2 regions of the Kribbella sp. NPDC003505 genome follow, and region 1 is predicted to be linked to the other one. Evidence: riboswitches for the same ligand, from Rfam matches in the RefSeq annotation. Region 1 holds a riboswitch; the other holds the start of a gene.
What was found. Region 1 has a riboswitch for FMN ahead of ribB (3,4-dihydroxy-2-butanone-4-phosphate synthase). Riboswitches for the same ligand answer to the same signal wherever they lie in the genome.
Positions count from the first base shown of each region.

Region 2: it holds a riboswitch for FMN, as region 1 does, so the genes downstream of both, ribD (bifunctional diaminohydroxyphosphoribosylaminopyrimidine deaminase/5-amino-6-(5-phosphoribosylamino)uracil reductase RibD) here and ribB (3,4-dihydroxy-2-butanone-4-phosphate synthase) in region 1, are expected to answer to the same signal.

Region 1 is NZ_JBEXNA010000004.1:63,650-69,009, forward strand. Features, by position in the region: gene ABZX12_RS13870 (threonine/serine exporter family protein) at 1-85, opposite strand, end outside; gene ABZX12_RS13875 (sugar-binding transcriptional regulator) at 75-1,052, opposite strand; gene ABZX12_RS13880 (DUF4038 domain-containing protein) at 1,083-2,600, opposite strand; FMN riboswitch at 2,648-2,781, shown strand; gene ribB (3,4-dihydroxy-2-butanone-4-phosphate synthase) at 2,867-3,481, shown strand; gene ABZX12_RS13890 (transketolase C-terminal domain-containing protein) at 3,465-4,433, opposite strand; gene ABZX12_RS13895 (transketolase) at 4,430-5,353, opposite strand; gene ABZX12_RS13900 (TIM barrel protein) at 5,350-5,360, opposite strand, start outside.
Region 2 is NZ_JBEXNA010000010.1:278,297-283,656, reverse strand. Features, by position in the region: gene ABZX12_RS31120 (bifunctional 3,4-dihydroxy-2-butanone-4-phosphate synthase/GTP cyclohydrolase II) at 1-255, opposite strand, end outside; gene pnuC (nicotinamide riboside transporter PnuC) at 256-930, opposite strand; gene ABZX12_RS31110 (riboflavin synthase) at 927-1,553, opposite strand; gene ribD (bifunctional diaminohydroxyphosphoribosylaminopyrimidine deaminase/5-amino-6-(5-phosphoribosylamino)uracil reductase RibD) at 1,554-2,582, opposite strand; FMN riboswitch at 2,722-2,855, opposite strand; gene ABZX12_RS31100 (MFS transporter) at 2,913-4,124, opposite strand; gene ABZX12_RS31095 (protein kinase) at 4,173-5,360, opposite strand, start outside.

The sequences.
Region 1 (5,360 bases):
CGGCGCCGCTGGACAGCAGCACCTCACCGACCCGCAACGCCAGGTCGATGGTCGCGTAGACCTCCCGCTGCTCGTCAGGCTGCATCGAGAAGCTTGTGAGCCATTGCGAGGTCGGTGATCAGGATGTTGACCCAGCCGCCGAGCAGGGCGGCGCGGATCGCGGAGTACTTGCGGTCCCCGCCGGCCACGCCGATCCGGCGCGGCACCGCCAGCAGTTCCTTCGCGGTCACCCCGATGACCCGTTGGTCGAACGTCGAACGCACGAGCTTTCCCTCTTCGTCGAAGAACCGGAAACACACGTCCCCGACGGCACCGAGCCGGCGCAGCTCGTCCTGGTCGGCCTCCGCGACCGCGTTGCCGCTGCGCTGCAGCAGCGGCGAAGGCTCGAGGCTGCCGATCCCGACCAGGGCGTCGGTGAGCTGTCCCCACGTGCCCAGAACGTCCCGAACCGACACATCGTTCATCATCGCCCGGCGGACGGCGGGGGTGCCGACCAGCCCGGGAGCGGGCAGGTAGACCGGCATCCCGCCGGTCAGCTCGGCGAACCGCGCGGTCAGCCGGGTGGCCTGCATCTGCACCGCGGCGTCGCCCAGCCCGCCGACGATCTGGACCACCTTGTCGACCACCGGGACGCTCTTGCGCGGCATCCGGTCGACGGCGCTGATCAGCGTCTCGCTCCACGACGAGATGCCGACCACGTGCCCGCCGGTCAGCGTCATGTCCAGGTACGCCGCCGCGCCCGAGCCGAGCGCCGGCAGCACGTCGTCGCCCACGCCGAGGGTGTCGACGACCACGGCGTCCCGCAGCCCGTACCGGCCCTGCAGCTCGTCCTCGAGGTCGCTGTGCACGCCGCTCGGCATGGTCACCACGGTGTGCACGATGCCGACCTCGACGGCCTGTTTCAGCATCCGGGAGACGCGCGCCTGGGACAGGTTCAGCTCGGCGGCGATCTGCGGCTGCCGGATGCCCTTCTCGTGGTACATCCGGGCCACCTTCGCGAGCAGCCGCAGCTCGTCCAGCCCGGGCTGGCGGACACCACGGTTGCTGTTCACGGCGCTCCCCTTCAAGACGATCAACCTGGACTATAGGCAGATGTAGACCCGCGGTGCGCCACCGGCGTCAGGCAGCGGACTTCGCGGCGTGTCCCGCCGGCCGGTCGCGACGACCGAGCCGTCGCGCGGGTCGACGATCGTGTAGTTCAGCGGGACCGTGTCGTCGAACACCATCACCGGGCCGCCGTTCTCGCGGTACACGATCAGGCCGCCGTCCACGGTGCTCAGGGCGCGGCCCGAGATCACCCGAGTCCAGTCCGGCGTCATGTCGGTCGTCGGCAGTCCGTTCAGGATCTTGCCGAGCATCCCGACGTACGTCGATCCCTCGAAGCCGATCGCCTCCCGCCAGCCGGCGCCGGGGGCGAGGAAGAACTCGGAGTGCCCCGGCTCCTCGCTGTGCAGCCGCCACTGCCACAGGCTGCCCGCGCCGTAGACGACGCCCATCGTCCCGCCCGCGCACAGGTTGCTCCACGCCTCGTGGCCCTGCCACCAGCCCTCGGCCACACCGGTCCGGCCGGTGTGCTCGTACGTCGGTTCGCCGTTCGCGACCGCCTTGACCGGGTGGTTCCGCCACATGTCGGCGACCCGCTCCGGGACGTGCTCGCCGGTGTGGCCGGTCTGGCACCACTGGAAATCGAGCCACTCGGCGTCCTGATGGGCGGCCGCCCGGATGTGCGGCCGGTAGTGGATGCCGGTCGGCTGCTCGTAACAGTCGACCGCGTGTACCTCGGCGCCGCCGGCCGCGGTCTGCGGCTCGGCTCCGGAGCCGTCGCCGCCGACCAGGTAGATCGCCGGCCGGGCGCCGTACCGCGCGACGAGGTACCGGCAGTAGGCGGCGTACTCCTCCGGCGGTACGACGGTGCCGGCGACGTCGAGCCCCTTCCAGCCGAACCCCTGGAACACGGGCTGCAGCACCGGAACGATGCCGTGCTCGACGAGGATCTCCAGCAGCAGGTCGAGGTATTGGAAGTACTCGACGTTCAGCTGGTTGAGGTGGCCGTCCGGGAGGTCCTCGAATCCGACGTCGAAGCCTTCGTCCTGGGTGCGGTCGCGCGGCCCGACTGCCCGCATGTCCGGCTGCACGGTCATCAGCAGCACTGCGTTGAAACCCTTGGACTGCCGGTCCCGGGCATACTCACGCACTTGCTCCGGGGTAGCGCGCCAGGGCAGAGCCCATGCTGTGTCGGCGACCAGGACCGCCGGTGTCCCGTCGGCATACACGAGACTGCGCCCGCCGGGCGACATCCGCCAGAACCCGTGCAAGTAGAACGGATTGCTCTCGCCGGCAGGTGCGGGAGCCACGTCGAACTCCCCGCCCTCGGGCGGAACGGCGGACCCGCCGCCGGCCGCCCACCGCCAGCGGCCGGGCAGCGGCGCCGCGAACCGAACCTTCCGCCCCACACCACCACGCGCGGAGCGGACCTGTTCCGGGCCGGCGCCGTCCCAGAAGGTCGGGCGCCGCAGGCGCAGACCGGTCTCGTGCTCGAACTCGACCCAGTCGCCGGTGGCCGGGAGTTCGATCGGGTGCCAGACGGATGAGATGGACATGACACTCCTGATCTGCTGATTGCCGTTAGGCTGTTGCCGAGAAGAACACACGTGCTCTGGGGTCGGTGAAATTCCGAGCCGGCGGTGACAGTCCGCGACCCGTGACTCCGCGAGGAGGAGCGGTTGACCTGGTGGAACTCCAGGACCGACGGTGAAAGTCCGGATGGGAAGACGCACGTGGCAGTCGCACGTCCTCGGAAACGGGGGCGTGGGCTTGTCGTTGCCCCCCGGAGTGCTCTGCGTGCACTGCCGAGAGGACAACGACCGTGAACACCGTCACCAGCCTGGACACCATCGAGCGCGCCGTCGCCGAGCTCGCCGTCGGGCGACCCGTGGTGGTCGTCGACGACGAGGACCGCGAGAACGAAGGCGACCTGACCTTCGCCGCGAGCCTCGCGACCCCCGAGTTGATGGCCCTGCTCGTCCGCCACACCAGCGGCTACGTCTGCGCGCCCGCCGCGCCGGAGATCCTGGACCGGCTCGAGTTGCCGCTGATGGTGCCGGACAACCAGGACAGCCTGCGGACGGCGTACACCGTGTCCGTCGACGCGGCGACCGGCGTCGGCACCGGCATCTCCGCCGCGGACCGGGCGCGGACCGTCCGCGTGCTGGCCGATCCCTCGGCGCAGCGCGCGGACCTGATCCGGCCCGGCCACATCCTGCCGTTGCGCGCCGTCGACGGCGGAGTCCGGCAGCGGCCCGGTCACACCGAGGCCACCGTCGAACTCGTCCGGCTGGCCGGACTGCCGCCGGTCGGCGTGATCGGCGAGCTCATGAACGACGACGGCACCCTGATGACCGGCGCCGATCTGCGCGGTTTCGCCGACGCTCATGGCTTCGCGATGATCTCGATCGCGGATCTCGTCAGCTACCTGGCCTGAGCAGCTTGCGGGCGGCGTCGGCGATGCCGTCCGCGGACAGGCCGTACCGGTCGAGCAGGTAGCCGGCCGACCCCGTCGGTGCGAACTCCGGGATACCGAGGATCGACACCCGGACCGGGTGATGCTGGACGACGGTCTCCGCGACCGCGCCGCCGAGCCCGCCGCCCGGCACCGCTTCCTCGGCGGTCACGATGCCGGCCGTCTCCCGCGCGGCCGCGACCACGGCGTCGACGTCCAGCGGTTTCACCGTCGGCATCGACAGCACGCGCGCCGAGATCCCTTCCGCGGCGAGCCGTTCCGCGGCGGCCAGCGCCCGCCACAGCACGGTCCCGTTGCTGATCACGGTCACGTCGTTGCCTTCGCGGACCGTGATCGCCTTGCCGAGCCGGAACTCGTAGTCGTCGGCGTACACCTTCGGCACGCTCATCCGGCTGACCCGGATGAACACCGGCCCGGGCGCCGCGGCCGCCCAGCGCAGCGCGGCCGCGGTCTCGACCGGATCCGCCGGTACGACGATCCGCAGGCCGTCGATCGCGCGCAGCCAGGCGATGTCCTCGATCGAGTGGTGCGTCGGGCCGAGCTCGCCGTACGCGACACCCGGGCTCATCCCGCACAGCTTGACGTTGGTGTTCGAGTACGCGACATCGGCCTTGATCTGCTCGAGCGCACGCCCGGTGAGAAAGCAGGACGCCGCCGACACGAACGGGATCCGGCCGCCGTTCGCCAGCCCGGACGCCACCCCGACCATGTCCTGCTCGGCGATGCCGACGTTGATCAGCCGGTCCGGGAACGCCTTGCGGAAGCTGTTCAGCTTGCTCGACCCGACGGAGTCGTTGACCACCCCCACGATTCGGTGATCGGCCTCGGCGAGCTCCGCGAGCGTCTCGACGTACGCGTCCCGGCAGTCGTACCGCGGCTGGTCAGCGATGGAAGGGGTTTCTACGGCGGTCATGCCGGCTCCTTGGCATATCCGGGAGCAACAGCTTCCAGCTCGGTCAGCGCCTGCTGGAACTCCGCCGCGTCCGGCACCCGGTGGTGCCAGGCGACGTTGTTGCTCATGAACGAGATCGGGTGGCCCTTGTGCGTGTGGGCGATCACGAAGGTCGGCTTGCCCGGGCGGAACGGTACGGCGGACAGCACGTCGAGCAGCTCGCCGTGGTCGTGGCCGTTCACCTCGACCACCGCGAACCCGAACGCGGCCGCCTTCTCCGGCAGCGGGTCGAGGTCGTTGGTCTCCTTGGTGGTCGCGCCTTGCTGCAGCCGGTTCCGGTCCACGATCACGGTCAGCCGGTCCAGCTGGTACTGCGAGGCCGCCATCATCGCCTCCCAGTTCGAGCCCTCCTGCAGCTCGCCGTCGCCGACGAGCACGTACGTCCGCCGCAGCGAGACGTCGAGCTTGGCCGAGAGGGCATGACCGACCGCGACCGGCAGGCCGTGCCCGAGCGGACCGGTGTTCGCCTCGACGCCCGCGACCTTGTTCCGGTTCGGGTGCCCGTTCAGCGCGGACAGCGGCTTGAGGAAGGTCGCCAGCTCCTCGACCGGCAGGAACCCGAACGCGGCGAGCGTCGTGTAGAGCGCGCCGGCGACGTGGCCCTTGCTGAGGATGAAGCGGTCCCGCTCGGGGTCGTCGACCGCGTCGGGCGAGATGTCGAGCACGGCGCCGTACAGCGTGGCCAGGATGTCGATCGCGGAGAAGTCGCCGCCGATGTGCCCGGCGCCGGCGTGGTGGACCAGCTTCAGGTCCTGGATCCGGATCTGCTGGGCGGCCTCGGCGATGTGCACGATCTGCTCGGCGCGGCTGCTGTGGATCGGCAGCCGCCCGAGCACCGGCAGCGTCGCGTGCTCGACTGTCAGCGTCATACGATCGCTCATGCCTGCT
Region 2 (5,360 bases), on a different contig from region 1:
CATCCGCTCGCGGTTGTGCGGCGTCATCAGGGGGATCCCGAGCCGGTCGAGCTCCGCGCCCTCCATCGGCACGCACACCACACCGGAGCTGTACCGGATCAGGAACGCCAGCAGCTCGGGCGTCGCCTTGGACGCGGCGAAGATCAGGTCGCCCTCGTTCTCGCGGTCCTCGTCGTCGACGACGATCACCGGCCGCCCGGCACGGATCTCCTCGATCGCGTGCTCGATCGTGTCGAGCTTCAGCACGTCACCCATCTAACCCACCACCACCGGTTCAGGAGTCTGGATCCGCTCACGGTTCTGGATCTTCCACCACGACGCGAACCCGAGGACGCAGAAGAGGCCGTACACGATGTACATCGTCGCGGACGGGTAGAACTTGGCCTGCACCAGCAGCGGTACGCCGACCACGTCGACGGCGATCCAGATCAGCCAGAACTCGACGAAGCCGCGCGCCATCCCGTACGTCGCCAGGATCGAGCCGGTGAGGATCCACGCGTCCCACTGCGGGCCCCACGAGCCGAGCTCACGCAGCACGAAATACGAGATCGCGTACAGCACCACGGCGACACCGCCGAGCTCGAGCCGCTCGCGCGCGGTTGCCCAGCGCGGCTGCACAGCCTTGTCGGCGCCGTGGTGCCGGGTCTGGTACCAGCGGTACCACCCGTACAGGCTGACGAGCGCGAAGAACACCTGCCGGCCCGCCTGACCCCAGAGGTCCTTGTCCTGCGGGGTATCGAAGATCCCGCCGACGAAGACCGTGAACAGCAGCACGTTGCCGACGATGCCGACCGGCCACGCCGCGACCAGCCGGCGCATGCCGAACAGTGCGCTGGCCAGACCGAACACGTTGCCGACGATCTCCCGGACGAGCACGGGCGACCCGGCGATCGTCACCTGGGAGTGCAGCAGCCAGTCGATCGCGTTCACTTCTCGCCTCCGTTGTCCTGCCCGGCGCCCGCGGTCAGCAGCCGCTCGACGTACTTCGCGATCACGTCGACCTCGAGGTTGACGGTGTCGCCCACCTTGTTCGCGCCGAGCACGGTCAGCTCCAGCGTGGTCGGGATCAGGCTGACCCCGAACGTGCCGGTCGCGTCGTCGACGTCGGTCACGGTCAGCGACACGCCGTCGATCGCGATCGAGCCCTTCTCGGCGACGTACCGCAGGATCTCCGGGGACGTCGCGACCCGGACGTCCTCCCAGCGCTCCGCCGGGGTCCGGGAGGCGATCGTGCCGGTGCCGTCGACGTGGCCCTGGACGATGTGGCCGCCGAGCCGTTCGTGCGCGGCGACGGCCCGCTCGAGGTTGACCGGCGAGCCCTTCTCCAGACCGCCGAGGCTGGTCCGCTGCAGCGTCTCGCGCATGACGTCGGCGGTGAACAGGCCGCCGCCGTACTCCACCACCGTCAGGCAGCAGCCGTTGACCGCGATCGAGGCGCCGTGCGCGGCGTCCTCGGTCACCTTCGGACCGCGGATGGTGAGCCGCGCGGCGTCACCATCCAGCAGGTCCAGGGACTCGACCGTGCCGAGTTCTTCGATGATGCCGGTGAACATCTACTTTCCTCCCAGAGGAACCAGGGTCAGCCGGACGTCGTCGCCGAGGCGGGTGACGTCCGCTAGCTTGAACCGCCGCAGGTGGTCGATCGATTCCGCGCCGAGGTCGCCGACCGCGGCGTAGCCGGAGCCGAGCACGGCCGGGGCGACGTACGCGACGATCTGGTCGACCAGACCGGCGCGCAGGAACGCGGCGGCCAGCGTCGGGCCGCCTTCGAGCCAGAGATGCCGGATCTGCCGGTCGTCCAGCTGCCGGAGCACCTCGGCGGGATCGTGGGTCGGCAGCAGCAACGTCTCGGCGCGGTCGTTGCGGACGCGCGCGGTCGGCGGGATCTCGCGGTCACCGACGACCACCCGCAGCGGCTGCCGCGCCGCGGGGACGTCGTTCTCGTCGCGGACGGTCAGCTCAGGATCGTCGTTCAGCACCGTCTGGGTGCCGACGACGATCGCGTCGCACTCGGCCCGCAGCCGGTGGACGTCGGCCCGCGCGATCGGGCCGGTGATCCACTTGCTCGTCCCGTCCGGGGCCGCGGACCGCCCGTCCAGCGTCGTCGCGAACTTCCAGGTGACGAACGGGCGCCCGACCCGCACGCTGTGCAGCCAGACGTGGTTGACCGCCTCGGCCTCGTACCGCAGGACCCCTTGCTGGACCTCGATGTTCTTGGCCCGCAGCTTCTCGGCGCCGCCCGCGGCAGTCCGGTTCGGGTCGGGTACGGCGTACACGACGCGCGCGATCCCGGCCTCGATCAGGGCGTCCGCGCACGGACCGGTCCGGCCGGTGTGGTTGCACGGCTCGAGCGTGACGTACGCCGTACCACCGCGGGCGCGGGCGCCGGCCATCCGGAGCGCCTCGACCTCGGCGTGCGGGCCGCCGGCAACGGCATGGAAGCCCTCGCCCACCGGATGCCCGTCGCGGCCGGTGATCACACACCCGACCACCGGGTTGGGATGGGTGCTGCCGACACCCCTCGCAGCCAGCTCGACAGCACGCCTCATCCAGGCGATGTCGATCGGCGACGCGTCGTTCACTGCTCGGGCCCCTCGTCGTCACGGACGCACTCCGGGGCCTCCGGCCGGCACGTCCGCTCCGCCGCCCACCGGAAACCGCGTCGCGTGGGCCGTCACAGCCCACGCTCCGCGCCGTCGGGCGCCAGAGCGCACCCGTCGACCGCGTGCGCCTCCCATCCGGACTTTCACCGTCGGTCCTGGAATTCCACCAGGTCAACCGATCGCCGTACCGCAGCGACCGGGTCGCGGACTGTTACCGCCGGCTCGGAATTACACCGACCCCGGAGCACGCGAGTGGGTTCACTCGTGCTTCAAGTATGCCCTCTGCCGCAACCCGCACCACGACCCAGGTCACATCCTGGTCGACGCCGGCGGCACCAGCCGGCGGGTGAGGGCCAGCGCCGCACCGGCCAGCACGCAGCCGGCGGCCACCGCGAGGATCAGCGGCCGGTACCCGAACGCGCCGGCCACCCCGGCGCCGACGAGCGGCCCGACCGCCTTCGCGATCGTGGTCGGGGTGCCGAGCATCCCGGCGATGGTGCCGAAGCCGCTCGCGCCGTACCGGTCGAGCAGGATCGCCGGGGTCGCGATCGACGACACGCCGAACCCGAGGCCGAACAGCACCAGGCACCCGATCGCCCCGCCGACGTGCGCTCCGACCACGGGCAGCAGCGCGACCGCGACTCCCTGGACGACCAGGATCAGCGCCGTGATCGTCGCCATCGGCAACCACCGGGCGGACACGCTGGCCACCAGCCGCCCGGTCACCGACATCAGGCCGAGCAGCCCCGCCAGGCTCGCCGCCCGCGCCGGCGGGTGGCCCAGACTGACGAGGTAGAGGACCAGGTGGACGGCGATCACGGCCAGCGCCGCGCTGTGTACGACGAATGCGCCGCCGAGCAGCCAGAACCCAGGATCGCGCAGGACCCTGGCCGGTGACTTCGGGTGCCGCATGGTGGCCGGCCGTGGCGCTTGCCGCGGTACGGCGAGGTAGTGCAGCGGGACTGTGGTGACGGCGAGAATGCCGGCCAGGACGACGAGGGCGGAGCGCCAGCCGAGGCTGTGGGCGAGGTAACCGGTGAGCGGGATGAAGATCGAGCTGGCCAGTCCGCCGACCATCGTGATCGTGAGGATCGAATTCGTCCGGGCGGTCGGGGCCGCGACGGCGACCACGACGGCGAAGGCGGGCGGATAGAGGACCATCGCGCAGGCGACGCCGATCAGGACGAAGACGGCGTACAGCTGAACGGTGTTGTGGACCTGCGACCAGCCGAGGACGGCGGCCGCGGCCAGGGCCGAGCCGGACGTCATCAGACCGCGCCCGCCCCGGACGTCCAGCCGTCGACCGACGGGGATCGAGATGAGGCCGCTGACCAGCACGGCGATCGTGGAGGCGCCGACCGCGGTGGTGGTGGAGATGGACAGCTCGTGGCTCATCGGGCCGACGAGGGCGCTGAACGCGTACGTGAGCACGCCGTACCCGACGGTCGTCGTGATCGCCAGCGCGGCGATCAGAAACCGCAGCCGACCCGTCGTCGGCGCGGTGACCACTGACGGATCCATCACCAGAAGTCTTCCACGCCACACGCCCCAGGTCCGGCGAATTACCGCTCAGCGAAAGAGCAGCCAGCCGGCCGTCCCCAACAACCCGATCCCCCCAGCCAAACAAGCCACAGCCACCACCCACAACACCCGACCCCGCCCGGACGACCCGGACGGCGCAATCTGCCCAACGAGCGTGACCTGCCCAACCGGCATGCCCCGCAGGGACGGCGCGGCCTGTCCAGTCGGCCCAACCTGCCCAATCGCCGGACTCTGGCCGGACGGCGCGCCCTGCCCGACCGGCGCAACCTGCCCAACCGGCACACCCCGCGAGGACGGCGAGGACGGCGAGGACGGCGCGGACGGCCCAACCAGCCCGACCGGCCCAACCGGCGTCCCCCGACCAACCGGCGCCGCCTGCCCGGTCGGCATGGCCTGACCGGCCGGTGCGGTCTGGTCTGCCGGTGTGGTCTGGCCTGCCGGTGTGCGGGTGGCCGAGGTTGGCTGGTCGGGTGGTGGGGTGGGGGCCCAGTTGGGTGGGAGTGGTGGGAGTTGGTCGAAGACCTCTGGGGCGTCGGGGGTGTGGGCCCAGGGATCGGTGCCTGGTGATGGGAGGGTGCCGGTTTCGGCGAGGAGGCGGCCGGCTGCGGCGGCGGAGGCGGGCCGGTCGGACGGGTCGGTCGCCGTGAGGGTGCTGATGAAGGTGCCCAAGGGCCCGCCGAGCTCCGGGAGGGGGCCGGTCGCGCCGGGGCGCTCGCCGGTGAGGAGTTCGACGGCGACGGCGCCGACGGCGTACAGGTCCTGGCGCGGGTCGGGGTCCGCACCCGTGAGCTGCTCGGGTGCGAGGTAGCCGGGCGTCCCGAGGACCGTGCTGTGGCGGGTCATCCGGGGCTCGTCGAGCAGACCGGCGACGCCGAAGTCCGACAGGCGCAGGTGCGGCCGCCCCGTCCCGGTGACGTCGAGCAGCAGGTTGGCCGGTTTCACGTCCCGGTGCACGACGCGGGCGGCATGGACCGCGGACAGCGCGTGCAGCAGCTGATCCAGCAGGACGGCTACGTACGCCGGGGGCAGCGGGCCGTGGTCGCCGAGGAGGGTCGCCACCGAACCGCCGCGCACCAGGTCCATCGCGAACACGACCCGGTCGTCGTCCGCGGCCCACCCGTGCGGAGCGACCACGTGCGGATGCTCGATCCGCAGCGACTGCTCCCGGACGAATCGCAGCAGCGTCGCCGCATCGTGCTGGCCGAGAACCTTCGC